Regions from separate parts of the Bradyrhizobium sp. SZCCHNS3016 genome, predicted to be linked through region 2. Evidence: predicted binding sites of a transcription regulator. Region 2 holds the regulator's gene; each other region holds the start of a gene.
The links. The regulator PhoB, encoded in region 2, activates phosphate uptake and scavenging genes when phosphate is short. The targets are predictions, from matches to a motif close to TGTCATNNANCTGTCAT.
Positions count from the first base shown of each region.

Region 1: a site for PhoB is predicted at 3,166-3,182, ahead of QW881_RS22925 (DUF2794 domain-containing protein). Genes of this name have one in related genera too.
Region 3: a site for PhoB is predicted at 2,434-2,450, ahead of QW881_RS24940 (esterase-like activity of phytase family protein). Genes of this name have one in related genera too.

Region 1 covers NZ_JAUETE010000012.1:222,955-233,124, forward strand. The annotation lists gene QW881_RS22910 (ABC transporter permease) at 1-1,009, shown strand, start outside; gene QW881_RS22915 (Bax inhibitor-1/YccA family protein) at 1,274-2,065, shown strand; gene QW881_RS22920 (GNAT family N-acetyltransferase) at 2,218-2,745, shown strand; gene QW881_RS22925 (DUF2794 domain-containing protein) at 2,789-3,154, opposite strand; gene QW881_RS22930 (DUF1223 domain-containing protein) at 3,578-4,360, opposite strand; gene acnA (aconitate hydratase AcnA) at 4,549-7,266, opposite strand; gene ccmA (heme ABC exporter ATP-binding protein CcmA) at 7,490-8,119, shown strand; gene ccmB (heme exporter protein CcmB) at 8,376-9,044, shown strand; gene QW881_RS22950 (heme ABC transporter permease) at 9,138-9,914, shown strand; gene ccmD (heme exporter protein CcmD) at 9,916-10,095, shown strand; gene QW881_RS22960 (DsbE family thiol:disulfide interchange protein) at 10,092-10,170, shown strand, end outside.
Region 2 covers NZ_JAUETE010000001.1:326,685-336,854, reverse strand. The annotation lists gene QW881_RS01590 (nickel-dependent hydrogenase large subunit) at 1-823, opposite strand, end outside; gene QW881_RS01585 (hydrogenase small subunit) at 845-1,936, opposite strand; gene QW881_RS01580 (nickel-dependent hydrogenase large subunit) at 2,177-3,616, opposite strand; gene QW881_RS01575 (HupU protein) at 3,613-4,629, opposite strand; gene QW881_RS01570 (HoxN/HupN/NixA family nickel/cobalt transporter) at 4,645-5,766, opposite strand; gene QW881_RS01565 (trypsin-like serine protease) at 5,942-7,258, opposite strand; gene phoB (phosphate regulon transcriptional regulator PhoB) at 7,406-8,113, opposite strand; gene phoU (phosphate signaling complex protein PhoU) at 8,130-8,846, opposite strand; gene pstB (phosphate ABC transporter ATP-binding protein PstB) at 8,877-9,698, opposite strand; gene pstA (phosphate ABC transporter permease PstA) at 9,695-10,170, opposite strand, start outside.
Region 3 covers NZ_JAUETE010000014.1:144,032-154,201, forward strand. The annotation lists gene QW881_RS24935 (methyl-accepting chemotaxis protein) at 1-934, shown strand, start outside; gene QW881_RS24940 (esterase-like activity of phytase family protein) at 1,007-2,362, opposite strand; gene QW881_RS24945 (DMT family transporter) at 2,485-3,435, opposite strand; gene QW881_RS24950 (TetR/AcrR family transcriptional regulator) at 3,635-4,240, shown strand; gene QW881_RS24955 (sulfite exporter TauE/SafE family protein) at 4,283-5,062, shown strand; gene QW881_RS24960 (DMT family transporter) at 5,087-6,016, opposite strand; gene mgtA (magnesium-translocating P-type ATPase) at 6,162-8,720, opposite strand; partial or broken gene QW881_RS24970 (FtsX-like permease family protein) at 8,851-8,958, shown strand; partial or broken gene QW881_RS24975 (ABC transporter ATP-binding protein) at 8,957-9,409, shown strand; gene QW881_RS24980 (adenylosuccinate synthase) at 9,757-10,170, shown strand, end outside.

The DNA of each region.
Region 1 (10,170 bases), on a different contig from region 2:
GCTACCGGAGCAGGCGCCGTCGTTTTTCTTCATCGACGTCCCCTCGGGCGAGGCCGACCGCTTCCGCGGCTTCCTCAGGGACCTCGCCCCGCAATCGGCAGTCGAAGACGTGCCGATGCTGCGCGGGCGCATCGTCTCCGCCCGCGGCGTGCGCGCCGAGGACCTCAAGGCGACGACGGACACCGAATGGGTGCTGCAGAGCGACCGCGGCCTGACCTATACCGCCGAGATTCCCAAGGGATCCAAGGTCGTCGAGGGCGCGTGGTGGGGCGAGAACTACAGCGGTCCGCCGCTGGTTTCGATCGAGAAGCGGATCGCCGACGGTCTCGGCCTCAAGCTCGGCGACGACATCGTGGTCAACGTGCTCGGACGCGACATCACGGCGCGGATCGGCAACATGCGCACCATCGACTGGCAGGGGCTCGGCATCAATTTCGTGCTGGTGTTCTCCCCGAATGCCTTCAAGGGCGCGCCCCACACCCATGTCGCCACCCTGACCGAGGCGCGCTCCGATGCCGTCGAGGATGCGCGCGTCATCCGCAAGGTGGCCGACGCCTTCCCGATGGTGACCAGCGTGCGGGTCCGCGAGGTGATGGAGACGGTCGGCTCGGTCGTCTCCAACCTTGCGCTCGCCATCCGCGGCGCCAGCGCGGTGACGCTGATCTCGGCCATCCTGGTGCTGGGCGGCGCGCTGGCCGCCGGCCACCGCCACCGGGTCTACGATGCCGTGATCCTGAAGACGCTGGGCGCCACCAGGCTGCGGTTGCTCGGCGCCTACGCGCTGGAATATCTGATGATCGGCTTCGCCACCGCCGCCTTCGGCGTCGTCGCGGGGTCGGTCGCCGCGTGGCTGATCGTGACCCGGCTGATGACCTTGAGCTTCGCCTGGCAGGCGGGCAGCGCCGCGCTGGTCGTCCTGACCGCGCTGATCGTGACGGTCGGCCTCGGTCTGGCCGGCACCCTGCTTGCGCTCAACCAGAAGCCGGCGACGGTCCTTCGGAATCTCTAGCGGCTTGCGCGCTCATGCCGCACGGTTAACGCGATTTATACGGCTGGGACGCGCGCGGAGCGACATTCAGCCGCGCGTGGAAGCTTGCGGCGGATATGCTAGTTTCCCATCTAGGGAATGGGCTCAGAGACCTGCCAAAAGATGGCGATTTTGCCGATGACGCAAATTTAATATCTGTGGCAGCGGGTATGAGATAGGGTTTTTCGAGAACCGGCTAAAGGTCCTGCCAGGACCGGACCGCCGGGCAACCAACGGGAATCGACCATGTCGGACCTAGACCGCAATTATGCTTCACCCTTTGGCCGGGTGGCCGGGCGCGCCGATGCCGCGACCGTCGACGCCGGTCTGCGCGCCTACATGCTGCGCATCTACAATTACATGAGCATCGGCCTGGCCATCACCGGCCTCGCTGCGCTGGGCGTCTACATGGCGTCGGTGACCGGCGATCCGGCTGCCGGCGTATTCAAGTTCGGCAACGCGTACCTGACGCAGTTCGGCTACGCGATGTTCGTGAGCCCGCTGAAGTGGCTGTTCATCCTGGCCCCACTGGTCATGGTGTTCGCGATCTCGGCCGGCATCAACCGCCTGGCGCCGTCGACCGCGCAGATCCTGTTCTGGGTGTTCTCGGCCTTGATGGGCATCTCGCTGTCGTCGATCTTCCTCGTGTACACCCACACCTCGATCGTGCGGGTGTTCTTCATCACCGCGGCGACGTTCGGCGCGCTCAGCCTGTACGGCTATACGACCAAGCGCGACATGACCGGCATGGGCTCGTTCCTATTCATGGGCCTGGTCGGCATCGTGCTGGCGAGCCTCGTGAACCTGTTCCTGGCGAGCTCGATGCTGCAGTTCATCGTCTCGGTGATCGGCGTGTTCGTGTTCGCCGGCCTGACCGCCTGGGATACGCAGCGTCTGAAGAACGAGTACATCTACGGTTACGCCTCCGCGGGCGGCGACATCGCCGAGCGCGCAGCGATCACCGGCGCCCTGTCGCTGTACCTGAACTTCATCAACCTGTTCACGCTGCTGCTGCAACTGCTCGGCCAGCGCGACTGATCCAGCGGCTCACACGAGCGACCTTCGAAGCCCCGGCCTCACCGCCGGGGCTTTTCGTTTGCGCAAGCCAATTGCGACCGCGGCGCGGGCGCGACGGCAGCCATGCCGCGAGGCCGGATTGATCGCCGCATCCGCTTTGGTATGTTTCCACCATGACCGACATTGAGCTCCGGCCCACCCGGGAGGCCGACCTTCCCGCCATCACCGCCATCTACGGCCAGGCCGTCCGCGAGGGCACGGCCACCTTCGAGCTCGACCCTCCGGATCTGACGGAAATGACGCGCCGCTTCCGGGCGCTCACCGACGACGGCTTTCCCTATTTCGCCGCCCTGCTGGACGGAGAGGTGGTCGGCTATGCCTATGCGGGGCCTTACCGGCCTCGCCCGGCCTATCGCTTCACGGTGGAGAACTCGATCTATCTCGCCCCCGCCAGCCAGCGTCGTGGCATCGGAATGCGACTAATGCGGCGGCTGATCGACGCCTGTGAGGAGGGAGGCTTTCGCCAGATGATCGCCGTCATTGGCGACTCCGGCAATGCCGGCTCGGTCCGGCTGCATACCGCCTGCGGCTTCCAGATGATCGGCACCCACCCGAGCGTCGGCCTGAAATTCGGCCGCTGGCTCGATACTGTGATGATGCAGCGCCCGCTCGGGGCCGGGAGCAGCGACGTCCCGGCGTAAGCAACGCCAGTCGGAATGTCATGATCAGCCGGAGCGCGTGGGATCAGACCAGCGCCGGCTTCGGCGCGATCACCAGCAGCACGCGCTCGAGCTCATGACCGCGGCGCAGGATCAGGCCGGTGGCCGAGATCACGCTGTACATGCCCTGCTTGCGCGCCAGCCGCGGGTCCTTCTCGATGCGGTAGATCGGGACCTCGGACGCCCGGCGAAACACGGAGAAGACGGCCCGGTCACGCAGGAAGTCGATCGAATAGTCGCGCCACTCACCGTCGGCGACCATGCGGCCGTAGAGGTTGAGGATACGATTCAGCTCGAGGCGATCGAACGTCACCCGGTTGGGCGCCGCGGCCGCGTTGCGCGCCGCCGCGCGGTTCTCGCTGGGGTCGGCATCCTCCGGAGTGAGGTTCATGAGCGTCCTCCTGTCATCTGTGTGACATGATCGCGCCATCCGCCGGAAGCCGCAAGGGGCCGTTTTCATTGTTGAAGTTCGGCCGCGCATGCCAACCGCGCGAACTCCGCGAACACGCAAGCGTCACGGGATCGTTAGCAGAATCATAATCGCGCCGTCTTTCCGCCCACCGACCGCCCCCGACCTTAGGCATAAGATTCGTGTGCGTTGGCCCGGTCCTTTCGGTTCCGGATTCCTCAGCCCCCAGCCCCCCGGGGTCGTCAGGATCGGGTCCATTCACAAGTAAGGCAAAGGGCCAACGCAAGTTGGTCCTTTTGCTTTTTTGGCGTGAGCTGCACGGAACATGTTGTGGCGCGCCTCCGTCCCATGGACGTGACGCGCCTACCGCAGGTCAACGGAAACGAAGATCAGGACGACGGAAGATCAGCGCTCGGGACCACGCGCCGTTGCTGAAGCCCGTCCGACCAATGGCAACTCGGAAAAGGCGGCGCCGAGCATCGCTCCGGGGCGGTCGCGACTGCCGTCCTGCACATAGACGACGGTGCCATCGACGCCCTCGCGGGCGATCTTCTCCAGCGGCACGCTCCATCTGACCGGCGACCCATTCCAGTCACCCAGCTTCTGAAGACCGCGAACGACGTTGTAATAGGTCAGATCACGGCCGCTGTTCTCGCCGCGGCCGACCGAGATCGGGACCACCCGCGAGATCGAGCAGACCCAGACCTCGCCGTGCTTGCGCGGCATCTGGTCGTTGGCCGCGGCCACAGAGACAGTGAGGTCCTGGCCGTCGACCGACAGCCTCACCGGCACCGACATCACGCTGCCACCCTGGACGGTCTCCTCGATGGCGCCTTCGATCGCCTCGCGGTCGCTGCCGATCACATGCACGGAGCCGTTGACCACCGCCTGCGGCGTATAGACTTCGCGATCGCCACGCGCCCTGGAATAGGCCCGCTGCCGGGCCGTGAAGCGGGAGTCGGCCAGCGTGTCCTTCCAGCCCAGGTAGTCCCAGTAGTCGATCGGCAGGGACAGCGCGATGACCGAGGGATCTCTGGCGAGCTCGCCGAGGATCTTGTCGGCCGGCGGGCAGGATGAACAGCCCTGGGACGTGAAGAGTTCGATCACCGCACGCGGATCGGACGCGGCCGGCCGGACGAAAGCGATGACCGCACAGACACTCAGCGCCGCGCGCGACCACCACGACATCTGTCCACTCATCGTCACTGTCCTGTCTGGAACATGGTCCGCTGCGCCCTGCCGCGTCAATGATCTGCAAAGCCGCCCTCGTAGTTAATAGATTGCAAACGAAAAGGAGGCGGCCTTTGTCATAGGCCGCCTCCTTCATCACCTGCTACTCACTTCAGAGTGAGCCAAACTGTCGCGTCGCGCTTTGGTTAAGCAGCGAGCTTGCGCAGCACGTAGTGCAGGATGCCGCCGTTGCGATAGTAGTCCAGCTCGTCCAGCGTATCGATCCGGCAGAGCAGCGGCACCTGCTGCGCCGCCCCGTCGGCCGACACGATCTCGGCGATCAGGGTTTGACGCGGCTTCAGGTCGCCTTGCAGGCCCTTGATGGTGACCTTCTCGTCGCCCTTCAGGCCGAGCGAGGACCAGGACGTGCCTTCCTGGAAGGTGAGCGGGAGCACACCCATGCCGACCAGGTTCGAACGATGGATGCGCTCGAAGCTCTGGCAGATCACGGCGCGGACGCCGAGCAGCCGGGTACCTTTCGCAGCCCAATCGCGCGACGAGCCGTTGCCGTATTCGGCGCCGGCGAACACCACCAGCGGCACGCCCTCTTCCTGGTACTTCATCGCGGCGTCGTAGATCGACATCTGCTCGCCGTCGGGCCAGTGCTTGGTCAGGCCGCCTTCCGGAATGTTGCCGTCGGCACCTTTGAGCATGAAGTTCTTGATGCGGATGTTGGCGAAGGTGCCGCGCATCATGATCTCGTGGTTGCCGCGGCGCGTGCCGTACTGGTTGAAGTCGGCCGGGCGGACCTGGTGCTCGCTGAGGAATTTACCGGCGGGCGAGGTCAGCTTGATCGAACCGGCCGGCGAGATGTGGTCGGTCGTGATCTTGTCGCCGAACAGCGCCAGCACGCGGGCCTCGACGATGTCCTTGATCGGCTCGGGCTCCTTTTTCATGCCGTCGAAATACGGCGGGTTCTGCACGTAGGTCGACGACATGTTCCAGCGATAGGTCTCGCTCTCGACCGTCTTGATCTTGCGCCAGTTGGTGTCGCCCTTGAACACGTCGGCGTAGCGCTTCTTGAAGATCGACGCCTTGACGAATTTCTTGACGAAGTCGTTGACCTCCTTGGTCGTCGGCCAGATGTCTTTCAGGTAGACTGGCTTCTTGTCCTTGCCGATGCCGATCGGCTCGACCGAAAGATCCTTGGTCACGGTGCCGGCGAGCGCGTAGGCCACGACCAGCGGCGGCGAGGCCAGGTAGTTGGCCTGCACGTCCGGCGAGACGCGGCCTTCGAAGTTGCGGTTGCCCGACAGCACGGCCGCCGCGACGACGCCGTTGTCGTTGATCGACTTCGAAATCTCCTCCGGCAGCGGGCCTGAATTGCCGATGCAGGTGGTGCAGCCGAAACCGACCAGGTTGAAGCCGACCTTGTCGAGGTCCTTCTGCAGGCCGGAGTTAGCCAGGTACTCGGCGACCACCTGGCTGCCCGGGGCGAGCGAGGTCTTCACCCACGGCTTGGCCTTGAGGCCCTTGGCGGCGGCGTTGCGGGCCAAGAGGCCGGCGCCGATCAGCACGCTCGGGTTCGAGGTGTTGGTGCAGGAGGTGATGGCGGCGATGACGACATCGCCATGGCCGATGTCGAAGTCCTTGCCCTCAACGGGGAAGCGCTGCGCGGCATCGCTCTTCTTGTACTCGCCGGCCAGCGCGGTGGCGAAGCCCTCGGCCACCGCCGGCAGGGCGATGCGGCCCTCGGGACGCTTCGGACCAGCCATCGACGGCACGACGTCGGCGAGATCGAGGGTCAGTGTCTGCGTGAACACCGGGTCCGCCGACTTGGCGGTGCGGAACAGGCCCTGCGCCTTGGCATAGGCCTCGACCAGCGCGACGCGCGGGCCCTTGCGGCCCGAGGTCTTGAGATAGTCGATGGTGGCGGCGTCGACCGGGAAGAAGCCACAGGTCGCGCCATATTCGGGGGCCATGTTGGCGATGGTCGACTTGTCGGCGACCGAGAGATGGTCGAGGCCGGGGCCGAAGAACTCGACGAACTTGCCGACCACGCCGAGCTTGCGCAGCATCTGGGTGACGGTCAGCACCAGGTCGGTCGCGGTCACGCCTTCCTTCAACGCGCCGGTCAGCTTGAAGCCGACGACGTCGGGCAGCAGCATCGACAGCGGCTGGCCGAGCATGCAGGCCTCAGCCTCGATGCCGCCGACGCCCCAGCCGAGCACGGCCAGACCATTGACCATCGTGGTGTGCGAATCGGTGCCGACCAGCGAATCCGGATAGGCGACCTCGAAGGTGCCCTTGGTGCGGCCGACGGTCATCTTCTCCTTCTTGGTCCAGACGGTCTGCGCGAGGTATTCGAGGTTGACCTGGTGGCAGATGCCGGTGCCGGGTGGCACGACGGAGAAGTTCGAGAACGCCTTCTGGCCCCACTTCAGGAATTCGTAACGCTCCTGGTTCTGCTTGTACTCCTCGGCGACGTTCTTGCCGAACGCCTTGTTGTCACCGAAGTAGTTCACGATCACCGAGTGGTCGATGACGAGATCGACCGGCACCAGCGGGTTGATCTTCTCGGCGTCGCCGCCGAGCTTCTGCATCGCGTTGCGCATCGCTGCGAGATCGACCACCGCAGGCACGCCGGTGAAATCCTGCATCAGCACGCGCGCCGGACGGAAGGCGATCTCGTGCTCCAGCGACTTCTTGCGCAGCCATTTCGACACCGCGACAATGTCGTCCTTGGTGACGGTGCGGCCGTCCTCGTTGCGCAGCAGATTCTCGAGCAGCACCTTCATCGAATAGGGCAGCTTGGAGATGTCCTTGAGACCGTTCTTCTCGGCTGTGGGCAAGCTGTAGTAAATGTAGCTCTTCGTTCCGACCTTGAGGGTCTTGCGACACTTGAAGCTGTCGAGCGAGGTCATGCGTGGAAATCCCAATTGATCTGTATACCCGGAGGGGGTATTTAAGAACCGTCAGCGCGAGGCGCCGGATGGCTTGCAGCGGGCGATTGTGTGCTGCATCAAGGTCGGGCTTATAGAAGCTTTCTAACTGCGCCGCCACAGCCACAAGCAAGCCGCGACGTGGCATCACCCACAAATTCTCACGCGCTAGCCATCAATTTCGTAAGGGCTGTCACGACGGGCCATGCAGCTTTCTCCAACACAGTCGCCGAAACTGTTCGGCCGCGACGTCAGATGCGTGCGCGGCGGCCGCGAGGTGTTCGCAGGCCTTGCGTTCGAAACGGTCGCGGGCGAGGCGCTGGCGGTGACCGGACACAATGGTGCGGGCAAGACATCACTGCTGCGGCTGATTGCCGGCCTACTGCTGCCGGCGGGCGGCTCCATCGCCATCGAGGGCGGTGAAGGCGAGTTGACGGTGCCCGAGCAGGCGCACTATCTCGGCCACCGCGACGCGCTGAAGCCGGCGCTCAGCGTGCGCGAAAACCTGACCTTCTGGGCCGAATTCCTCGGCGGCGGCGTCACGCGACCGATCCCCGACTGTTTGGCGGCGGTGGGCATCGCGCACGCCATCGACCTGCCCGCCGCCTATCTCTCCGCCGGCCAGCGCCGCCGCCTGTCGCTGGCGCGCCTGCTGGCGGTGCCGCGCCTGCTGTGGCTGCTGGACGAGCCGACCGCCGCGCTCGACATCGCCGGACAGGCGATGTTCGCCGGCCTGATGCGCGAGCATCTCGCTGGCGGCGGGCTGATCGTGGCCGCGACACATGGACCGCTCGGCATCGCCACGCGTGAGCTGCGGATCGGGGAGGCTCGATGATTCCCTCTCGCCTCTTCGCAGTCCCACCCACCGCTCTCTCCGTTCCCTCCCCCCTTATGGGGGAGGGTCAGGGAGGGGGGTGCCCCACGACGCGCTCTAACTTGTTTGACGAGATTCGGTCGCACCAACCAACGTCCCATCGGCGCGCCGACCCCTCCCCAGCCCTCCCCCACAAGGGGGGAGGGAGCGCAGTTTGCGGGTGGAGGGAGCGTGGCTCACCATCTGCCATCAAGCAATCAGCCAAGGCCCTCCCCGCATGACCGCGCTCGGTGCCCTCATCCGCCGCGACATCCGGATCGCGCTGCGCATCGGCGGCGGCGCGCTGATCGGGGTATTGTTCTTCCTCACCGTCGTGGTGCTGATGCCATTCGCGGTCGGGCCGGATCTGGCGCTCCTGACCCGGCTCGGCCCCGCCATCCTCTGGCTCGGTGCCCTGCTCTCCAGCCTGCTCACCCTGGACCGGCTGTTCACCGCCGACCACGAGGACGGCTCGCTCGATCTGGTCGTGATGAGCCGGACACCGCTGGAGCTGGCCTGCGCCGCCAAGGCGCTGGCGCACTGGCTCGCCGCCGGCCTGCCGCTGGTGATCGCGACGCCCGTGCTCGGACTGCTTCTCAATCTCGACGCCACCGCCACCGGCGCCGTCGCGCTGACGCTATTGGCGGGCACGCCTGCCCTGACCTTCATCGGCATGATCGGTGCGGCGCTGGCGGTGACCATGCACCGCGGCGGGCTGCTGCTGGCGGTCTTGGTGCTGCCACTGTCGATCCCGGTGCTGATCTTCGGCGTCGCGGCGTCGCAGGCGGCCATCGTCGGTCCGCTGCCGTTCGGGGCGCCGTTCTCGATCCTGTGCGCATTGTCGCTGGTGAGTTTCGTGATCGGCCCGTTCGCCGCTGCGACAAGCTTGCGGAACGGGCTGGATTGACCCACCGCCCGCCGGGGTTTGACCATGATCAACTCTTACCTAGTGGCGCCGTGCTGATTGCCTGCAACCGCTTCCGCCTTTAACAAGGGTCTCATGTCGCTGATCGACCTTGCCAATCCTACCCGGTTCCTCGGCCTCGCCGCACGGTTGCTGCCGTGGCTGGCGCTGGTCACGACCGCGCTGCTGGCTGCCGGCCTGTACCTCTCGGCGCTGGCGCCCGACGACTATCAGCAGGGCGCGACCGTCAAGATCATGTTCATCCACGTGCCCAATGCGTGGCTGTCGATGTTCGTCTGGGGCGTCATGAGCATCGCCTCGCTCGGCACCCTGGTATGGCGGCATCCGCTCGCCGACGTCGCCGCCAAGGCCGCCGCCCCGATCGGCGCCAGCTTCACGTTCCTCGCGCTGCTCACCGGCTCGCTGTGGGGCCGGCCGATGTGGGGCACCTATTGGGAGTGGGATGCCCGGCTGACCTCGGTGCTGATCCTGTTCCTGATGTATCTCGGCCTGATGGCGCTGTGGCGCGCGGTCGAGGATCCCACCCGCGCCGCCCGTGCTGCCGCCGTGCTGACGCTGGTTGGCGCCATCAACCTGCCGATCATCAAGTTCTCAGTCGACTGGTGGAACACGCTGCATCAACCCGCGTCGGTGATGCGGATGGGCGGTCCGGCGCTCGACAAATCATTCCTGATCCCACTGCTGGTGATGGCAATCGGGTTCACGTTCCTGTTCGTGACGCTGCATGTCGCGGCGATGCGCAACGAGATCCTGCGTCGTCGTGTGCGCAGCCTGCAGATGATGCAGGCGCGCGCCTACACAACGACCGCATCAGCCGACGATCCGGCAGGCCAGATCGCGGGAGCGGCTTGATATGGACCTCGGACCCTATACCTCCTTCATCGCCACCTCCTATCTTGCGGCGGCGCTGGTCGTGGTGGTGCTGATCGGCTGGATCGCCATCGACTACCGCACCCAGAAGGCGCGCTTGCGCGCGCTCGAGGACAGCGGCATCAGCCGCCGTTCCGGCCGCGCCGCGACGGACATCCAATGACCGAACCGACAGAGCCGGCGCCGCGCCGCCGCTCATTCCTCATGCTGCTGCCGCTCGTGGTGTTCCTCGGGCTGG
Region 2 (10,170 bases):
GATAGACCATCTCATTGAACTCGATCAGGCGATCGATGATCGAGGAGACGAGATTCAGCCGCTCGATGTTGATGGCGCCGACGGCACCGGTGCCGTCGATGTTGATCGGACACGGCACGCCGCCCACGAGCCAGTTCGGATGCGGGTTCTTGCCGCCGAAGATGGTGTGGATCTTGACGATCTCCTTCTGGAAATCGAGCGCCTCCAGATAGTGCGCCACCGCCATCAGGTTGGCTTCGGGCGGCAGCTTGTAGGCCTTGCTGCCCCAATATCCATTCTTGAACGGGCCGAGCTGCCCCGACTCGACGAACTTCTTGAGGCGGGTCTGGAGGTCCCTGAAATAGCCGGGCGACGACAGCGGCCAGCTCGAGATCGACTGCGCCAGCGTCGACGTCGCCTTCGGATCGGCCGAGAGCGCCGAGACCACGTCGACCCAGTCCAGCGCGTGCAGATGATAGAAGTGCACGACGTGGTCGTGCACTTGCAGCGCAAGCTGCATGAGGTTGCGGATGGAGTTGGCATTCTCCGGAATGGTGATGCCGAGCGCGTTCTCGACCGCGCGCACCGATGTGAGCGCATGCGTTCCGGTGCAGACGCCGCAGATCCGCTCGGTGAAGGCCCAGGCGTCGCGCGGATCGCGATTCCTGAGGATCACCTCGATGCCGCGCCACATCGTGCCGGTGGAAACCGCATTGCGGATGACATTGTCGGAGTCGACGTTGACCTCGACCCGCATGTGTCCCTCGATGCGGGTGACCGGATCGACGACAATGCGCTTGCCGGAATTGTCGAGATTGAAGCCGTTGGGAGTCTGGATGCCCATCGTTGCCTGCCCTGAATGCGATCAATGATCTTGTTTGGCGTCGTCGCGCTTGGTGGCGAGCCGTTTCACGGCCGTCACCGCCGCATGCGCCGCGACCGCTGCACCCACCGTGCCCGCGGCCACCATGCCGACCTGGTCGGCGTTGTGCTCGATGCCGAACTGCTTGATGTTGGTGAGACGGTCGTAGAACGAGCCCTTGTCCCAGAAGCCGTCCTCGGAGCAGCCGATGCAGCCGTGACCGGACTGGATCGGGAACGACACGCCGCCGTTCCAGCGCACGGTCGAGCAGGCGTTGTAGGTGGTCGGACCCTTGCAGCCCATCTTGTACAGGCAGTAGCCCTTGCGCGCCGCCTCGTCGTCCCACTCCTCGACGAACTGGCCGGCGTCGAAATGCGGCCGGCGATAGCACTTGTCGTGGATACGTTGTGAGTAGAACATCTTCGGCCGGCCCTGGCGGTCGAGCTCCGGCAGCTTGCCGAAGGTGGTGATGAAGGTGACGACGCCGGTCATGACTTCCGCGATCGGCGGGCAGCCCGGCACCTTGATGATCGGCTTGTTGGTGATGACCTTGTCGATCGGGGTCGCCTGCGTCGGATTGGGCTTTGCCGCCTGCACACAGCCCCAGGAGGCACAGGCGCCCCAGGCGATGATCGCCATGGCGTCCTCGGCCATCATCTTCAGCTTTTCGACGAACGGCTTGCCGCCGTCGATGCAGAACATGCCACCTTCGTTCAGCGGCGGATTGCCCTCGACCGCAAGAATGTACTGTCCCTTGTACTTCGCACGCGTCTCGTCGAGGATGGCCTCCGCCTGGTGGCCGGCCGCCGCCATGATGGTGTCATCATAGTCCAGCGAGATCATCGACAGCACGGCATCCTTCACCAGCGGATGCGCCGAGCGGATGAAGCTCTCCGAGCAGCACGTGCACTCGAGCCCGTGCATCCAGATGACCGGCGTGCGCGGCTTGGTTTCCAGCGCATTGGCGATGCGGCTCGCCGCGACCGGGCCGAGGCCGAGGCTCGTCGCGGTCAGGCTACAGAACTTGTGAAAGCTGCGCCGCGTGATGCCCTGACGCCTGATGACGCTGTAAAAAGTTTCCGTTGCCGCGCCCATGAGTCCTCCCCTGACATCGCGTTGGCGATCATCTGATCGCGTTCTGGCGAGAAGGACAGCAAGATGCGGGCCAGCATCACGGCTGGATTTGAATCATAATGATTTCAGATGCTTGAAGCGGTGCGATCGCAGCGATGGAGCCTTCGGTGATGGATCGCGCGCGACAATCGGAAATCACGCGCTTTGCACCGACAATCTTGTTTCCGCTTGCCGCTTGCCGCCTGCCTGTGTGCAGCGCGCTCAATGCGCCGTGCAGACCATGCAGGGATCGAACGACCGCACCACGTGCTGGATGCCGACCGCACGCGCGCCGGCATCGCCGACCTCGGTGCCGACGAGCGCCTGCTCGAGCGGGCCCGCAACGCCGTCGGCGTCGCGCGGCGAAAAATTCCAGCTCGTCGGCGCGATGATCTGATAACGCTCGATCCGGCCGGAGCGCACCGCGAGCCAGTGGCCGAGGCTGCCGCGCGCAGCTTCCACGAGCCCGACGAAATTGCCGTCGACCGCGCTGGCGCTGTTTTCGCAAAACGGCTCGTTGAGACGCAATGCCTTGATCCAGTGCTCGATCGACAGCGCGAGCTGCGCGGTTTCGATCAGCCGGGCGATGACACGATTGCGGACATTGCTGCGACCGCTCGCGAGCAGCGCGGTGATCAACGGCTGACCGTCGATGGCCTGCCTTGCGAGAGCGCCGACCTCGACCGGTTCTCCCGCGAGACGCGGCGCCTTGCACCAGCTATAGGCGTCGGCTTTGTCGGCATCGGGCACGGTGCGGCTCTCGGCCGGATCGAGCGACGTATCGTGCATCCAGGCGTGCGAGACGTCCTCGGTGATGCCGTCCGACGGCAAAGCCTGGACCTCGCCACTGCTCGTGCGGACGCCAGCGCTAAAACGAGCCCCATTGAAGTCGTGATACGCGCCGAAGCTCATCAAGAGACCTGGTCCGCTGCCGAGGTCGGCCAGCGCGAGCGCATCGGCCAGCCGAAGGAAATGCGCGAAGTCGCCGGCGCGGCCCTCGCGCCAACGGTCGAGTTCGTCCGGCGTCGACAAGGCGAGCACGTTCTCCAACTTGTCGGCGAACAGGACGCGCTCAAGGAAACCGCGAAACGACGCCGCGATCGCGTTGAGCCGCACGCGCTCGCCGAGCTCGATCGCGCGCGTCGTCCCGCCTGGCTGGAAGGCGAGACTGTGCGGCCATTTGCCGGCGATCAGGCCCATGATCTCGAGCAGTCGCGCGCGCGCAGGCAGGGCATCGCGGGCAGCGTTGCCCTTAGTCGCCGCGAAACGTTCGGCCGCGGTCGAATGCCAAGTGTGCGAGGCATAAGCATCGCGGGCGAAGTCCGGCATGAAGAAGATGTAGAAATGCGTCAGATGATCCGCCGCGTTCTCGGCCGCGTGCGCGATGTTGCTCGCGAGGATGCCGTTTGGTGCTGCCGCAATGCCCATGGCCTGGCGCAACGCCGCGGCGGCCGCGATCGATTGCGACACGGAGCAGATGCCGCAGATGCGCGGCGCGATCACCAGGGCGTCGAGCGGCGGCCGGCCCTCAAGGATCTGCTCGAAGCCGCGATAGAGCGGCGCCGTCACCTCCGCCCGCGCGACGCGGCCGCTCTCGATATCGAGCCTGACCTCGAGATCGCCTTCGACACGATTGAACGGTCCGACCGTGATCCGCGTCATGGACGGCGCTTGTCGCCGGAACGGCCCGGCGGCACCACGACATGATCGGCCGTCGCATTGAGTCGGACGCGGCGCGGCGTGGCCGATTTCGACAGCGCTGCGAGCGCGACGAACCAGGCTTTCGGCATGTCGGTGGGAAGGCCGACGGGGATGCCGGCGAGCTTCGCCGTCTCCAGATAGTTCTGCGCGCTCTCGAAGCCCGGCGAGGTGCAGGCGATGCAGGCATAACCGCCCTTGGTGCAGGAGCCGCCGCCGTTCCACGAGCGCTGATTGCAGTCGCCGACCGCCTGCGTTGCGCGGCAGCCGAGATGCTCCATCAGGCAGCCGCGCTCTGACATCGCTTCCGCACTCGCCTTGAACTCGTAGAACTCGTTGCGCGAGCAGCCGTGATGAGCGAGGTGGTTGGCGATGAAGGTCGGACGGCCGACTGCGTCGAGACCGTCTGCCGTCAGATCGCCCGAGGTAAGCGCCAGCAGGCTCTCCATCATCCAGCCCGGATGCGGCGCACAGCCTGCGACGTTGATCACCGGCAGCCCGCGTTTCGAGCGGAAGGCCGCGCCAAGCGCGCCGCCGATATCGCTGCCCTCGAACTGCAGTCCGACCGCATCGGTCGGATTGATGCCAGCCGCGGGAATGCCGCCATAGGCGGCGCAGCTGCCGACGGCGACGACGTAGTCGGCCAGCGGCGCCAGATCGAGCAGCCAGTGATAGATCGAGCGGTTGGTGCCGGCGAGCATGTTGAAGCGGCCGGTCAGACCAGGTCCGCGCGCCACCGAGCCTTCGAGCACCAGCAGATCGAGCCGCTCGCGGCCGTCGCGGATCGCCTCCAACAGCTCCACCACCTCGTCTCCGGTCTGCTCGCTGACGGAGGGATGCCATACCAGATCGATGCCGGATTGGCGCAATTCGTCGAACCAGCCGGACGCGCCGCTTTCCAGGATCGACATCGTGCAGCCGCCGCAGCTCGCGCCCTGCAGCCACAGCATCCTGATCGTTCCCTCCGAGCCGACCATCATGAGGCCCCGCTCCTAGCCCGTCTCATGCGTTCCGCTTCGTATCGCTGGCGGGTTTAGCGCCCCCGCACGAACGCTGGCAAGCGCTTCGCCGGGCGTCGCCTCGGAACCGCGCTGGCTGCGACCGAGCAGCCTGGCGACCGCCCAGATCAGTCCGAACAGGCCGATCGCGACGAGCCCGAGATTGGTGACATCGTCGCCCAGCGCGGTGGCGACGTCAGCCCATCCCCCCGTCAGGCCAAGCCGCGGCGCCAACAGCGTGAACGCCTCGAAGCTGCCGATCACCAGCGCGATCGCAACGGATGCGCCGGTGATCACGAGGTTATAGCGCAGCTTGCGTGCGGGATCGGTCAGCGCCCAGCGATAGGCGCCGACCATCAGCATGCTGTCGGCGGTGTCGACAGTGGCCATCGCAGCCGCGAACAGCGCCGGGAATACCAGCACATGGGCGAGGCTCGCGCCGCGCGCAGCCTCGGTCGCCGACAGGCTGAGAAGCCCGATCTCGCTCGCGGTGTCGAAGCCGAGACCGAACAGGAAACCGAGCGGATACATGTGCCAGGCGCGTCCCACCAGGCGGAGCACGGGGCTCAGCAGGCGGATGAGGATGCCCCGTCCGGTGTTTCCGGCTGTTTCCATCTCGGACTGTGGCTGTGCCGTGCGGCGCCAGAGGTTCACGAACAGAATGAGGTTCGCCAACGCGATCAGCAGCAGGAAGCCGGCCGATACCGACGTGCCGATGACGCCGCCGATCGCCCTGATCGCGCTCTCTTCATCCAGGAGGTCGGCGCCGGCGATGAGGCTCACGACGATGGTGGCTATGACGACGACGCTGGAATGGCCGAGCGCAAAATAGAGGCCGGCGGCGCGCGGGGCGCTACCGTCCTGCACCAGCTTCCGCACGACGTTGTCGATCGCCGCGATGTGATCCGCATCGACCGCATGGCGCAGTCCGAGCAGCCAGGCCAGCATCGCGGTGCCGACGATGGCGGGCCGGTCGGCGTAGAGCGCGAACGCCCAGGCCCAGGCGAGCGCGTTGGCGGCGACCAGCCCGCCGACGAGCGCAACGTTGCGGCCGGGCTGCGACCGCCACCACAGCAGCCGCGCGGCCCGAGGATGATCAATTGGAACAATCGTCATACTCAGACTGTAGCAAGAGCCAGGCCAGTTCGGTAAGGCCCCGCTGCAGGCGAAAGCTGCAGGAAAACCTGGGTGGCGCTTCCCGGACCGCCCTCTCGCTTGGCAACCCGCTATCCAGTCACGCACAGAACATGACCAGCGGCGGGGACCTCGTCCCTCTCGCCCCCTCCTTCGCTCACCGCGCCGAGGCACTCTGTGCCGCGATCTCGCGCCGCACGACCGTCTCGAACTGGCTCGCGGGGGCGGCGAACATCAGCCGGGTCTCCTCGTGGAACGCCGAGAAGATGCCGACCACGGCCGGCTGTCCGCCGACTTCGGCGAGGATGGGGGAGCCGGAATAGCCGAAATTGGCGAGGCAATGCACCGTCAGCAGCATCCCGTCCTTGGTCATGCCGGCGCTGCAATTGCGCTGGCCGGTCGGCGAATAGCGCCGCTCCTGGCCATAGCCGATCTCGGAGATGGTTCCGGCCGATGTCGCAGCCTGCAATTCCTCGCGCGTCAGCGCCTTGACCGCGACCGGCTTCGACGGCAGCGCGTCCTTCAGCACGATCAACGCCCAATCGGCGGGCGAGCGGTCGAGCGACCACCTGTCGTGCTGGATCGGGACAAAGTCCGGCGCCACGATCAGCTTGTCGGCGACCGACGATGCCGCCGGCGTGCCCCGGTTCATGCCGGCCAGGAAGCGGACGTTGCCGGGGCTGACCTGCGCCACGCCGTTGAACACGCAATGCGCCGCGGTGAGCACGACGCGCGGCGCGACCAGCGTGCCGGTGCACCAGCCGCCGCTCGAGTATTGCGCGACGGTGACGACGCCGATCGACGACGCCGGCCAGGAGGTGGGATCGACGACCTCGCCGATGTGGCGATCGAGCCCGAGCAGTTGCTCCGGACGCGGAGTGGCAATGCCCGCATCCGCCGATTCCGGTTTCGGCTGCCAGGACGCAATGGCGCTCTGGGCCTGGACGCGCTGCGGCTCGGTCAACTTGACCCGCTGCACGTCGCGGCCGGCCGATCGCACGCCGTTGCGGCCGGCCATCACCAGCCAGGCATAACCCTGCACGACGTCCTGCTTCGCGCCACGGCCGTCGAGCAGCATCAGGCCGAGCATGTATTGCGACTGCGCAAAGCCCTGCGCCGCCGCGCGGCTGAACCAGCGACTGGCTTCGCCGTAGTTCGAGGCAACACCCTCGCCATTGACGTAGGCGATGCCGAGATAATGTTGCGCGACGGCGAGCCCCTGATCGGCGGCCTTGCGGTACCAGGCCAGCGCCTCGCTCGGATTACGCGGCACGCCCCAGCCGAACGCCTGCATGAAGCCGACGTCGAACTGCGCCCGCGCATCGCCCTTGGCGGCCAGCGGCAGCAGCCGTCGCATCGCCGCCGCATGCTGCCCGTTGCCTGCCGCCGCGACCGCGTCTTCGAGCTCGGCGGCCGGGGCGCCCGCCGCGCCGCCGAGCAGCACGGCAAGAGATATGATGATGGTCTTGATCAAGGGCGTCCGCTGGGACCGAAACATCGTGACGGGCCACGAAGCAGACACGATCAAGACGGCGGCGGCGTGGCGGAAAGCGGACCGCGATCTCCTCAATCGGGCCGCCTCGCGCCTCACACCTGCTTCGTGCTCACGCCGGATCGCCCCTTACACCTGCTCGCTCTTGGCGAAGCGGTCATCGAGCGCATAACCGGCGCCGCGCACCGTGCGGATCGGGTCCTGCTCGCGGCCGGGATTGAGCAGCTTGCGCAGGCGGCCGATATGGACGTCGACGGTGCGCTCGTCGATGTAGATGTCGCGGCCCCAGACGCTATCGAGCAGCTGTTCGCGGCTGAACACGCGGCCGGGGTGCTCGAGGAAGAATTCGAGCAGGCGGTATTCGGTCGGGCCGAGATCGATCGGCCGCCCCGAGCGCGCCACGCGGCGCTTCTCGCGGTCGAGCTCGATGTCGCCATAGGACAGCACGGTCGCCAGCCGCTCCGGGCTCGCCCGCCGCAGTAGGCCTTTCACGCGCGCCAGGAGCTCCGGCACCGAGAACGGCTTGACGATGTAGTCGTCGGCGCCAGTGGCGAGTCCGCGCACGCGCTCGCTCTCCTCGCCGCGCGCCGTCAGCATGATGATCGGCAGTTGCCGGGTCTCGGAGCGCGCGCGCAGGCGGCGGCACAGCTCGATGCCGGAGAGGCCCGGCAGCATCCAGTCGAGCACGACGAGATCCGGAACGCGCTCCTTGAGCCGCGTGTCGGCCTCGTCGCCGCGCGCCACGGTCTCGACCTCGTAGCCTTCGGCCTCGAGGTTGTAGCGCAGCAGCGTCGTCAGCGCCTCCTCGTCCTCCACCACCAGAATTCGGGCGCCCATGTCTGAACCGTCTCTCTTAGTTACCGGGAATCGTCGATGCGAAGCTCGTCATGTCGCCCTTCGGGCGCTTGTCCATGATCTGCTGGCCTTCGATCATATAGAACACCGTCTCGGCGATGTTGGTCGCGTGATCGCCGATCCGCTCGATGTTCTTGGCGCAGAACATCAGGTGGATGCAGAACGAGATGTTGCGCGGATCCTCCATCATGTAGGTCAGGAGCTCGCGGAACAGCGACGTGCAGATCGCGTCGACCTCCTCGTCGCCCTTCCACACCGTCATCGCCGCCGGCAGGTCATGCGCGGCATAGGCGTCCAGCACCGTCTTGACCTGCGACTGCACGAGATCGGTCATGTGCTCGAGGCCGCGGATCAGCTTCAGCGGATGGAAGTCGCTTTCCAGCGCGGCGACGCGCTTGCCGATGTTCTTGGCGAGGTCGCCGATGCGCTCCAGATCGGTCGCCACGCGCATCGCGCCGACGATCTCGCGCAGGTCGACCGCCATCGGCTGGCGACGGGCGATCGTGAGCACGGCGCGCTCCTCGATGATGCGCTGCAGCTTGTCGACCTCGGCGTCGGTGGCGACCACCTTCTGGCCGAGCGCGATGTCGCGCCGCACCAGCGCATCGACGGAATCGACGATCAGCCGCTCCGCGAGGCCGCCCATCTCCGATACCAGACGGGTGAGGTCCTGCAGATCGCTGTCGAACGCCTTGGCGGTATGTTCACTGGCCATGATGATCTCCTGAAGACAATGTCGTCGGCGTCAGCCGAACCGGCCGGTGATGTAATCCTGGGTCCGCCGATCACTCGGCGAGGTGAAGATCTTGCTGGTGTCGTCGAACTCGATCAGCTCGCCGAGATACATGAAGGCGGTCTTGTCGGAGACGCGCGCCGCCTGCTGCATGTTATGCGTCACGATGGCGATCGTATAGTTTTCGGCGAGCTCCTGGATCAGCTCCTCGACCTTGGCGGTCGAGATCGGATCGAGCGCCGAGCACGGCTCGTCGAACAAGATCACCTCCGGCCGGACCGCCACGGTGCGCGCGATGCACAGTCGCTGCTGCTGGCCGCCGGACAGCGACAGGCCCGAGGCGTTGAGCTTGTCCTTGACCTCGTTCCACAGCGCGCCGCCGCGCAGCGCCTTCTCGACCCGGTCGTCCATCTCCGACTTGGAGATCTTCTCATAGAGGCGGATGCCGAAGGCGATGTTCTCGTAGATCGTCATCGGGAACGGCGTCGGCTTCTGGAACACCATGCCGACCCGGGCGCGCAGCAGATTCAGATCGAGCTTGGGATCGAGGATGTTGGTGTTGTCGAGCATCAGCTGCCCGGTCGCGCGCTGGCCCGGATAGAGATCGTACATCCGGTTGAAGATGCGCAGCAGCGTGGACTTGCCGCAGCCGGACGGGCCGATGAACGCGGTGACGCGGTTGGTGCCCAGCGACAGGTTGATGTTCTTCAGCGCGTGATGGTCGCCGTAGTAGAAGTTGAGGTTGCGCGCAGTCACCTTGGCCGGCGCATCCGGAAGCGCCTTGCCGTGAAGAGCGTGATTGGGCTGACTGACGGAGACGGACAGTTCGGTCATTTGGTGTTCCTCTCGGCGCCGAGAATGCGTGCACCGATGTTCAGGGCGAGCACGGCCAGAGTGATGAGAAGGGCTCCGCTCCAGGCCAGTTGCTTCCAATAGGCATAAGGGCTCTGGACGAAATTGTTGATGGTGACGGGCAGGTTCGCCATCGTCTTGGAGAGGTTGAGGCTCCAGAACTGGTTCGACAGTGCGGTGAACAGCAGAGGCGCGGTCTCGCCGGCGACGCGGGCGGTGGCGAGCAGCACGCCGGTGATGAGGCCCGAGCGCGCCGCCCGATAGGCGATGCGGCGGATCACCAGCGAGCGCGGCAGGCCGAGCGCAGACGCCGCCTCGCGCAGCGGGTTGGGCACGAGCAGCAGCATGTCCTCGGTGGTGCGCAGCACCACCGGGATCACGATGACCGCCAATGCAAGGGAACCCGCGAGTGCCGAGAAGCCGCCCATCGGCACCACGACCGCACCATAGATGA
Region 3 (10,170 bases), on a different contig from region 2:
CGTCCAGATCTTTAAGGACAACGCGCTGCGGATGCGCGAGCTTGAGCAGGCCGAGGCCGCCACCCAGCAGCGCGCGGCCGCCGAGCGGACCGCGGCCATGCAGAACCTTGCCGCCGACTTCGAGCGCAGCGTCAACGGCATCGTCCGCTCGGTGGCGTCGGCGGCCGAGGGCATGCAGCACACCGCGCAATCGATGACCTCGACCGCGAGCGACGCCAGCTCGCGCGCCTCGACCGTCAGCGCCGCCACCCAGAGCGCCAATGACAATGTCGGCACGGTCGCGGCCGCGGCCGAAGAGCTGTCGAGCTCGGTCAATGAGATTTCGCGCCAGGTCGCCCGTTCCAGCGAGATTGCGAGCAAAGCCGTGGGCGATGCGGAGCGCACCAATGCGACCGTTCAGGTGCTGTCGACCGGCGCCGAGAAGATCGGCGAGGTCGTCAAGCTGATCCACTCGATCGCGGCGCAGACCAACCTGCTGGCGCTGAACGCCACCATCGAAGCCGCGCGCGCCGGCGAGTCCGGCAAGGGCTTTGCCGTCGTCGCCTCGGAGGTGAAGGCGCTCGCCAACCAGACGGCGAAGGCGACCGAGGAGATTTCGGCACAGGTCGCGGCGATGCAGACCTCGACCCAGGATGCGGTCACCGCCATCAGCGGCATCACCCAGACCATCGCGCAGATGAGCGAGATCACCAATTCGATCTCGACCTCGATCGCGCAGCAGGGCGACGCGACGCGCGAGATCGCCCGCAACATCCAGTCCGTCGCTGCAGGCTCCAACGAGATCAGCGCCCATATCGGTGGCGTTACCAAGGCGGCGGAAGCGACCGGCATGGCTGCCTCCGAAGTGCTGTCGAGCGCGCGTGAGCTCGACAGCCAGTCGGGCCTGCTGCAGCAGGCCGTCGATGGCTTCATGGCGAAGGTGCGAACGGCCTGATCAGGCCCGGCGCGCCGTTGATCCGGGGCTCTCGGATCAACGGCGGCCGTCAAGTCGTAGGCGTGCCAGCCGTCACTTGGCCTTGAGGAAGTCGCCGACCTCCAGCAGCACGAACTCGTTGTCGTCGGCCTTGTTGGGATCCCGGCTGGACGAGAACGGCAGGTTGTTGTCGTTGCCGACGATGATGTGGGTGTCGTCGACGCGGTCGACATTCTCGATCGTGAAGAACGGGAAGGCGAGCACGCCGTCGTTGAGCGGCTTGCGCGCCTTTTTGTCCGGATCCTTGATCTTCATCAGGTCGATAGAGGCGATCTTGCGGACCGGCTTGCCGACGTTGGCGTCGGACAGTTCGATCTTGTAGACGCGCTTGAACTTGGCGAGATCGGGAAAGCAGTTGTCGCCGCGCGTGCCCTGCGGGCAGGCCTTGTCGCTGGTGCCCTCGCCATTGTCGCGCTCGATGATCAGACCCTGGGTCGGATCGATCATGTTGAAGTCGCCGATCGCGTTGCCGTTCTGCTCGAACACGTACTGCCAATACCGGCCGGTGAACCGCTCCGCCGCGACGTCGAATTCGAGGATGCGCGAGGCTTCCTTGCCGTCGACCTTCTCCCAATCCTTCTTCTCGGCGTCCCACAGCGGGCCTTCGAGCAGGCCGTAGATGAACTTGCCGTCGACCGAGGACGCGAAGCCTTCGTAGCCCTTCGAGCGCCGCAGGTTGACGTTCGCATAGGTCGCGCCTGGCGCGCCCGGCGATTGCACCGCCCAATGGTCGGGCGAGCGCACCGGCTTGCCGTCGGCGACCGTGTCGAACGCGGCCAGCACCTTGCCGGTCCTGTCCGCCTTGATGACGTAGGGACCGAACTCGTCGCCGATCCAGAGATTGTCGCCGATGATCTGGAAGCCCTCGGTATCGAAATCAGCACCGGTCAAATAGCGCTTGGCGGTGTCCTCATGGACGATGCGGAAGGGCACCTTCCTGTCGGGATCATGCAGGAAGATCGTCTCGAGCCGCTCGACCTTGCCGCTGGTCCAGTCGATCTTGTGGTGGTTCAGATAGAGCATCGAGTCGGGCGAGTTGTAGCGCGAGCCCATGCCGTTGTCGGTGAGGACCCAGAACGTGCCGTCGGCCATCTTCTTGATGCCGGAGTGGCCCTGGAGAGGTTGTCCCTTGAACGGGAGCGACACCCCGGTCGGACGCTCATAGGACTTGCCCATCACGCTGCCGATCGCGTCGATGCGCTTGCCGGTGGTGTATTTGCCGGAGGTCTTGAGATCGTTCGGGGCATCGGCCGGCGCCTCGACGAAGGACTCGGCCGGCATCACGGCATGGCCGGAGAGCGTCGCTGGGAATTCGCCTTCGCCCTGGGCGAACGCTGTGCCGGCGCTCAGAACGAACGCGGCAACGGTGGTCAGCAGATATCGATGCATGGGAGGGCCTCCTGGGAGCTTGATCCACGCATCGTTCTGGACAGGAGGCCTGACGCGGCGCTGACATTTCGATGACAGCCGGATGATGCTCCCCGGTCTTCATGAGGCGTCTTGCCGCACGCTCACACCTTGAGCCGGTCACCCGTGCCGGGAGGCCGGATCGGGACCCGCGACGCAATGATCACGCCGGCGATGACCAGCGCATAGCCCATCAGATGGAACGGCCTGAGCTCCTCTCCAAGCAGCAGGATCGCCAGCACCGAGCCGAACAACGGCACGAGGTGCAGGAATGGCGCGGCGCGGTTCGGTCCGATCAGGCTGATGCCGCGATTGAAGAACAAATAGGCCAGCGTCGAGGCGAAGACGACGACGTAGCCGAGCGTCGCGATCGACAGCAGGTCGGGCGTGAGCACGAACCCGGACGAATATTCCCAGACCGCCAGCGGCAGCAGCAGAACGGCACCGAGGGCCGTGCAGGACGAGATCAGCGACAGCTGGTGCACCGCCGGCCGCCGCGTCATGGCGGCGGAATAGAGTCCGAACACCAGCAAGGCGCCGGCGAACATCAGGTCGCCGCGATTGAACTGGATGCCCGCGAGCGCGCCGAGATCGCCGCGCGTCAGGATCACCAGCACGCCGCTCAGCGACATCGCGATGCCTGCGAACTGGGCCAGGCTCAGCCGAACGCCGAACAGCAACAGCGACCACAGCGCCACGAACAGCGGCGTCGACGATTGAATCAGCAGCCCGTTGAGCGCCTGGGTGTATTGCATGGCCCAATAGGACAGCGCGTTGTTGATCGCGAACCCGGTCAGCGCCAGCAGCAGCAGTAGTGGCCAATGCGCGAGCAGCGTTCGCCAGTCGCGCGCCAGGTGCGCGCGTGCGAACGGCCACAGCATCAGGAAGGTCCCGATCCAGCGGATGCACGAAAGCGTCAGGGGCGGCACGTGTCCGGCGACGTAGCGCGCGAGCACGATGTTGCCGGCCCAGAACAGCGAAGCCAGCGTGAGCAGCACATAGGGCTGGTTGTTGAGCCAGGCGAGCGGCGAGATGGGATGATGTGGGGAGGACAAGGACTCGGCTTTTGATGTTCGCCAGACGTTGTGCCCGTAGCGAGCGCAGGACAAGAGCGTGCGATGGAATGCCGCCATGCCAAAACTCATTGCCCCCTTTACAAAACGAATATTCGTTTTGTATGGTTGAGCAAAGGCGTGGATCGGCGGGGGCCGAAGGGTGCAAGCGTCGATTGCGCATGTCGGGAGAAGATTGCGCATGCCGAAATTGAAGCCGGAAACGATGGCGGCACGTCGTGACGAGATCCTGCTGGCTGCCGCGGCCTGTTTCGCCCGACAGGGATTTCACCAGACCACGATCGCTGACGTGATCGCGGAATCCGGTCTCAGCGCAGGTTGCATCTACGGACATTTTGGCGGGAAGGATGAACTGATTCAGGCGATCGGTGAACAGCGCCACGCCCGTGATGCGGCGCTTCTTACGGCCGCGCGGGACAGCTTGGATCCCCTGGATGGATTGCGCGCCATCGCCAGGGCCGCGCTGGCGGATATACAGCAGGAGGATGGTCTGCGCAGCCGGCGCATTGCGCTGCAGCTTTGGGCCGAAGCCCTGCGCGACGACGCCATCCGACAGCAGGTGACCGCCGGCGTGCGCCGGCCGATCGCTCTGATCGCCAAACTCCTGCAAGGCGGTCAGCGGCTCGGCGTGATCGACCGCGCCATCAACCCGCGCAGCATCGCCCGGACGATGGTCGCAATGTTCCAAGGTTTCGTGCTGCAGCGGTTATGGGGCGAGCCGTTCTCGTCATCCGAAGCGATGGCGGCGTTCGAGGCGCTCCTGTCAGGCCTTACGACAAGACGATGACGTTCAATCACAGCGTCGAACAGGAATGGCCAGGTCAAGATGATGAGGGCCGTTGATCTCATTGGTGGCCTCGCCACAGGTCTGATCGGCGGCTTCACGTCGGGGCTGCTCGGAGTCACGCCCGGCGGCGGCTTGGTCGTATTTGGAGTGCTGCTGCTCGGGGCCGAGCAGCACGTTGCGCAGGGACTCTCACTGATAGCGCAGATCCCGCCGACCAGCCTGGCCGGGATCAAGCGCTATTGGGACGGCGGCAGCCGGGTGCCTCTGCCCTTGCTGCTCTGGCTGGGGCTCGGGTTCGTGGTGGGCGGCGCACTCGGCGCGCTAATTGCCAATTGGGCTGCCGCGTCGTTCCTGCAATGGGCTTACGTGGTCTACCTGCTGCTGCTCGACGCCCTGCTGCTGCGACGGTCCTCTGCCAAGGATCGCAGCGAGGCGGCAAAGAGCGCTGCTGACCCGCATGGAACTGCGCTGCTGCTGGTAGGCTGTTCGGCCGGACTGTCGTCCGGTTTTCTCGGTATCGGCGGCGGACTTGCAACCGTGGTTGGCTTGAGTGCGGTGCTCGGTATGGCCCAGCATCGTGCTCAGATGATCAGTCTGGCTCTGACGCTGGTCCCCACGACGATTCCGGCGGCCTGGGTCTATTGGGATCACGGCGCCTTGCCGTCCTGGTCCACGCTGGCCGCTGTGCTCGTCGGACTGGCAGTCGGAACAGATCTTGGCGCCCGCCTTGCTTCCCGCGTGTCGCCGGCGCGGCTCCGGATCCTGCTGATAGGCTTCGTGTCGCTGATGGCACTCTGCATGGCGCTCAAGGCGATGAGATGAGACCTTGGCTGTAGCGTGACCGCCTCACGTCGCCTGTTTTCGCGACGCCACGAACACGCCGGCCAGCACCAGGACGAAGCCGATCACGTGAAAGATCTGCGGCTGCTCGCCGAGGAACACGAAGGCCATGATCGAGCCGAACACCGGGACCACGTGAAAGAACGGCGCGGCGCGATTGGCGCCGATCAGGAGCACGCCGCGATTGAAGCAGAGATAGGCGATCGTCGAAGGAAAGATCGCGACGTAGAGCAGCGACAACAGGTTCTGCGCGTCGAGCGCCATGACCGGTCGCGCGTTGAGTTCCCAGATCAGCAGCGGAATGAGGCTGGCTGCGCCGCAACCGAAGGTGAAGGCGACCATCGACAGGCCGTGGATCTGCGGCCGCTTGATCGTCAGCACCGAGTAGAAGCCGAACACCGCCATCGCGAGCAGGAAGATCAGATCCCCTCTGTTGAAGCTGATGTCGGCCAGCGCGGTGGGGTGACCGCGCGTCAGGATGAGCAGCACGCCCACGAGCGACAGCACGATGCCGATGGCCTGCGCCAGGGTCAGGTGCACGCGCAACAGCAGCATCGACCAAATTGCCACGATCAGCGGACCAGCCGACTGCAGCAGCAGGGTGTTGAGTGCCTGCGTATATTCGAGCGACCAGTATTGCAGCGTGTTGAAGGCACCGATGCCCGTCACGGACAACGCGATCATGATGCCGAGCCGCGACCGGATCGCGGGCCAGTCCTGGCGCAGCTGTTTCCAGGCGAGCGGCAGGATCAGCAGGAAGGCGAGCGACCAGCGCAGGAACGACAATGTCACCGGCGGGATGTGGCCGGCGGCAAGCCGCCCGACGATCGAGTTGCCGGCCCAGCACAGCGCCGTGATGCTGAGCAGCACATAGGGCTGGTTGGCGATCCAGGCGCGCGCGGGCGCGGCGGACGCGGTGGGATCGGCAGCGGACATGCGGCGGAGTTGGCCCCGGTTCGATGCGCCGCGGCGCGCGGCCAGGATGTCCGGCCGCCGTTCCTCCCGGCGCTTTCGACAGACACCAATTGCAGCTGCCTATCAAGAGGGCAGATGCATCGCGACCATGCAGCGATGGTCGTCGTCAAGATCGCGCACGAGCGTGTCCCCGGTGCGGTCTCCGCGGTCCGGATCGCACCGCGAGCGATTTGAGGCCCTCCGCACTGACCAGATAGGCGACGACGAGGCCGGCGATGGCAGCCAAGACGGCGAGGGGCGGTGCAACGAAGCCGAACCATGCGCCGGCCGGTGTGAAGGGCACGACCAGTGCGACGGCGAGCGCAGTGAGCGACGACGCCGTCAGCATCGAATCCGCCCGGTTGCTCCATGGCCGCCCATTGGTCCGGATGATGAAGATGACGAGAATCTGGGTTGCCATCGATTCGAGGAACCATGCAGTGCGGAACTCATCGGGCGTCGCATGGAACAAATACAGCAGCGCGCCGAAGGTGAGAAAGTCGAACAGGGACGACAGGGGCCCCATGATCGCGGCAAAGCGCATGAGCCGCTTCATGTCCCAGCGCTGCGGCCGCGCGGTCGCCTGCCGGCTCACGCGGTCGAACGGAATGCCGAGCTCGGAGAGATCGTAGAGCAGATTGTTGAGCAGGATCTGCGTCGGCAGCATCGGCAGGAACGGAAGCACCATCGATGCGGCGGCCATCGACAGCATGTTGCCGACATTCGAGCTCGCGCCCATTCGGACATACTTCAGGATGTTGGCGAAGGTGCGTCGGCCTTCTTCAACGCCGTTGGCGACGACGTCGAGATCAGAGGCGAGCAGGATGATGTCGGCGGCCGATTGGGCGACGCCGGTGGCGCCTTCGACGGACAGGCCGATGTCGGCGGCCTTCAGCGCCGGCGCATCGTTGATGCCGTCCCCGAGGAAGCCAACGATCTCGCCGGAGGCCTGCAGCGCCTTGACGATGCGCGATTTCTGGTCGGGCGCCAGACGGCCGAACGCATCGGCCGAGTGCACCTGCACCGCGAGCGCGTCGTCGCTGAGCTCGGCGATGTCGCTGCCGGACAGCACGCGATCCGCCTTCAGACCGACCAGGCCGGCCAGCCGCTTGACCACGACGGGATCGTCGCCGGAGAGGATCTTCAGCGCGATGCCGGCGCGGGCAAGCTGCGCGATCGCAGCCGCCGCGGTCGGCTTGGGCGGATCGGCGAACGCGCACAGCCCTTCGAAGATCAGTTCCTGCTCGTCGTCGGTTTCGATCTCGCGCGGCGCGCCGTTCCACGGCCGTGACGCGATCGCGACCGTGCGCAAGCCCTCGCGTGCGAGCGCGTGAACGCGCTCGTACATCTCGGTGCGGCCGTTGTCGTCGAGCGGCGCGAACGTGCCGCCATGCCGCTGCTGCGTGCACAACTCGATTACCGCCTCAGGCGCGCCCTTTACGATCAGGATCCGATCCTGGCCGCGGATCGCCAGCACCGAGCCGAGCCGGCGCGAGAAGTCGAAGGTCTGCTGGCCGCCCAAGGACCATCCCTCGGCCGCATGATTGGCGCCTGCGACGAGCGCGCAATCGAGCGAGCCGCGATCACCGCCGAGTGCGGCCGCGATCGCGCCGAGCTCCGCAGCTCGCGGATGGTCGGTGCCGTCGGGCGCGACGCTGCGGGCGAGCGTGATCTTTGCGGATGTCAGCGTTCCCGTCTTGTCGGTGCACAGCACCGACATCGCGCCGAGATCATGAATCGCCGCGAGCCGCTTCACGATCACCTTGCGCTTGGCCATGCGCAGCGCGCCGCGCGACAGTGTCACCGTCGTGATCATCGGCAGCAGCTCGGGCGTCAATCCGACCGCGAGCGCGACCGAGAACAACAGCGAGTCGAGCACATCGCGTCCGAATACGACGCGAACCGTGAGCACGATCACGACCAGGGCCAGCGTAAGCCGCGCGATGACGAGGCCGAATTCATGCAGGTCGCGTTCGAACGGCGTGCGCGCCTGCCCCTCGGCGAGCGCCGCGGCGGCGGCGCCGAACATCGTGTTCGGTCCAGTGTTGACGACGATGGCGACGGCCTCTCCGGTCTGCGCCACCGAGCCGCGGAACAGCGCATTCGACGTGTCGTTCTCATCGGTCGGAATGCCGGCCTGTTTCGTCACGGGATAGGGCTCTCCCGTGAGCGCCGCCTCGCCGGCCGTGAACGCCTTGCTTTCGATGATCAGCGCATCGGCAGGAACGATGTCGCCCGCGCGTACGCGCAGGATGTCTCCGGGAACGACCGCCTCGACGTCGATCTGGCGATAGGCGCCATCCCGCTTGACCTCGGCCTTCAAGGCGACGGAGCGGCGGAGCTCCTCGGCCGCCTTGACGGCATGTCCCTCCTGAACCGTGTCGAGGCCGATCGACAGCGTCAGGATGAGAACGATGATGGCGCCGCCGATCACGTCTCCCGTCACCATCGAGATGATGCCCGCCACCAGCAGGATCAGCGACAGCGGCTCGAGCAGGCGGCGGAGCACGGCGCGCAACGGACCCACGACGTGCGAGGGCGCATCGGCGTTGTGGCCGTAGCGTTGCAGCCGCTGCTCGGCGTCGCCCGCGCCGAGACCGTTCAGGTCGCAGCCGAGCGTCGCGCCCGCCTGCGCGGGCGACAGGCGCCAAAATTGGTGCGGGCCGGAGGTCGTCTCAGTGCTCACGCGGGCCTGTCCAGGTTGGTGGATGACTGGTCGTGGTCATCATGGCTGATTTGCATGAAGCTCTCTGGGCGGCGGTTGACCTAGCGCAACATCCCGCTGCCGTGATGGCCTCGGTTGCCGCATGTGCCGCATCGCGGCGGTGCTGATCGTCTCGGTGATCCAGCGCTCCAAGGAGATCGGGATCCTGCGTGCGATGGGCACCTCGCGCGGACAGATTCTGCGTGTGCTTCTGCTGCAGTGACACCGAGCTCACCCATCTGCGCGGCCATACCATCCGCTTCATCTCTCAGTCTCATCTCCTGATCCTTGCCTTCACGGCCAAGGAGAACGTGATGATGCCGCTGCTGGTCGATCGCGGCTTCCCGGGCCCCGAGATCGAGGCGCAGGCGTCGACGCTGCTCGACCAGGTCGGGCTGGCGAAATTCGCCGACCATCTCGCGAGCAACATGTCGGGCGGCCAGCAGCAGCGCGTCGCGGTGGCGCGGGCGCTGGCGATGAACCCCGATCTGGTGCTGGCGGACGAGCCGACCGGCAACCTCGACGCCAAGTCGGCCGAGGCGGTCTTTGGCCTGACGCGCGAGGTCAATCGGGAGGTCGGCACGAGCTTCCTGCTCGTCACCCACAACCTTGATCTGGCACGGCGCTGCGATCGCATCATCGAGGTTGTCGACGGCCGCATCCAGAGCTGAGAGCGCGCCGCTTCGATCGTAGATTCGCCGCCGTTCGGGTGCTCAATGGAACCGCCCGGGTCGATGCGCCGCCAGAAGCGTACGGCCGGGTCGCCCGATCCGCAGCCGGGGCGGCATGAAATTTTGGGGCTTATCAAAGGCTTGGTGGCGCTCTTGTGTGCTCCGAAGGCCCGTTCTCGCTTGCCTAGCCCGGCGGCTTCCTTTATCCGGTGGGTCGCCTCGCAAGCGAGCGGTCCCGGCCGCGATTTGGGCTGGGCGCATGGTTGGCCAGGCTGGCCCCTCATCGGAAGCGATTTCGTCCGAACCGATCGTGCTGTTTTGGATCTTGGCAGAGGAAAGAGCTGCGAATGGCTAACGTGGTCGTCGTCGGCGCCCAATGGGGTGACGAGGGGAAGGGCAAGATCGTCGACTGGCTGTCGGAGCAGGCCGACATCGTCGTGCGCTTCCAGGGCGGCCACAATGCCGGCCATACCCTCGTCATCAACGGCGCGACCTACAAGCTGGCGCTGCTGCCGTCCGGCGTGCTGCGCACCGGCAAACTGTCGGTGATCGGCAATGGCGTCGTGTTCGATCCGCAGGCCTTCCTCGACGAGGTCGGCAAGCTCCAGTCGCAGGGCGTCGCCATCAGCCCGGACAATCTGCGCGTTGCCGAGAACGTCACGCTGATCCTGCCGCTGCACCGCGAACTCGACGCGCTGCGCGAGTCCGCGAGCGCGGCGACCGCGATCGGCACCACCCGCCGCGGCATCGGCCCGGCCTAT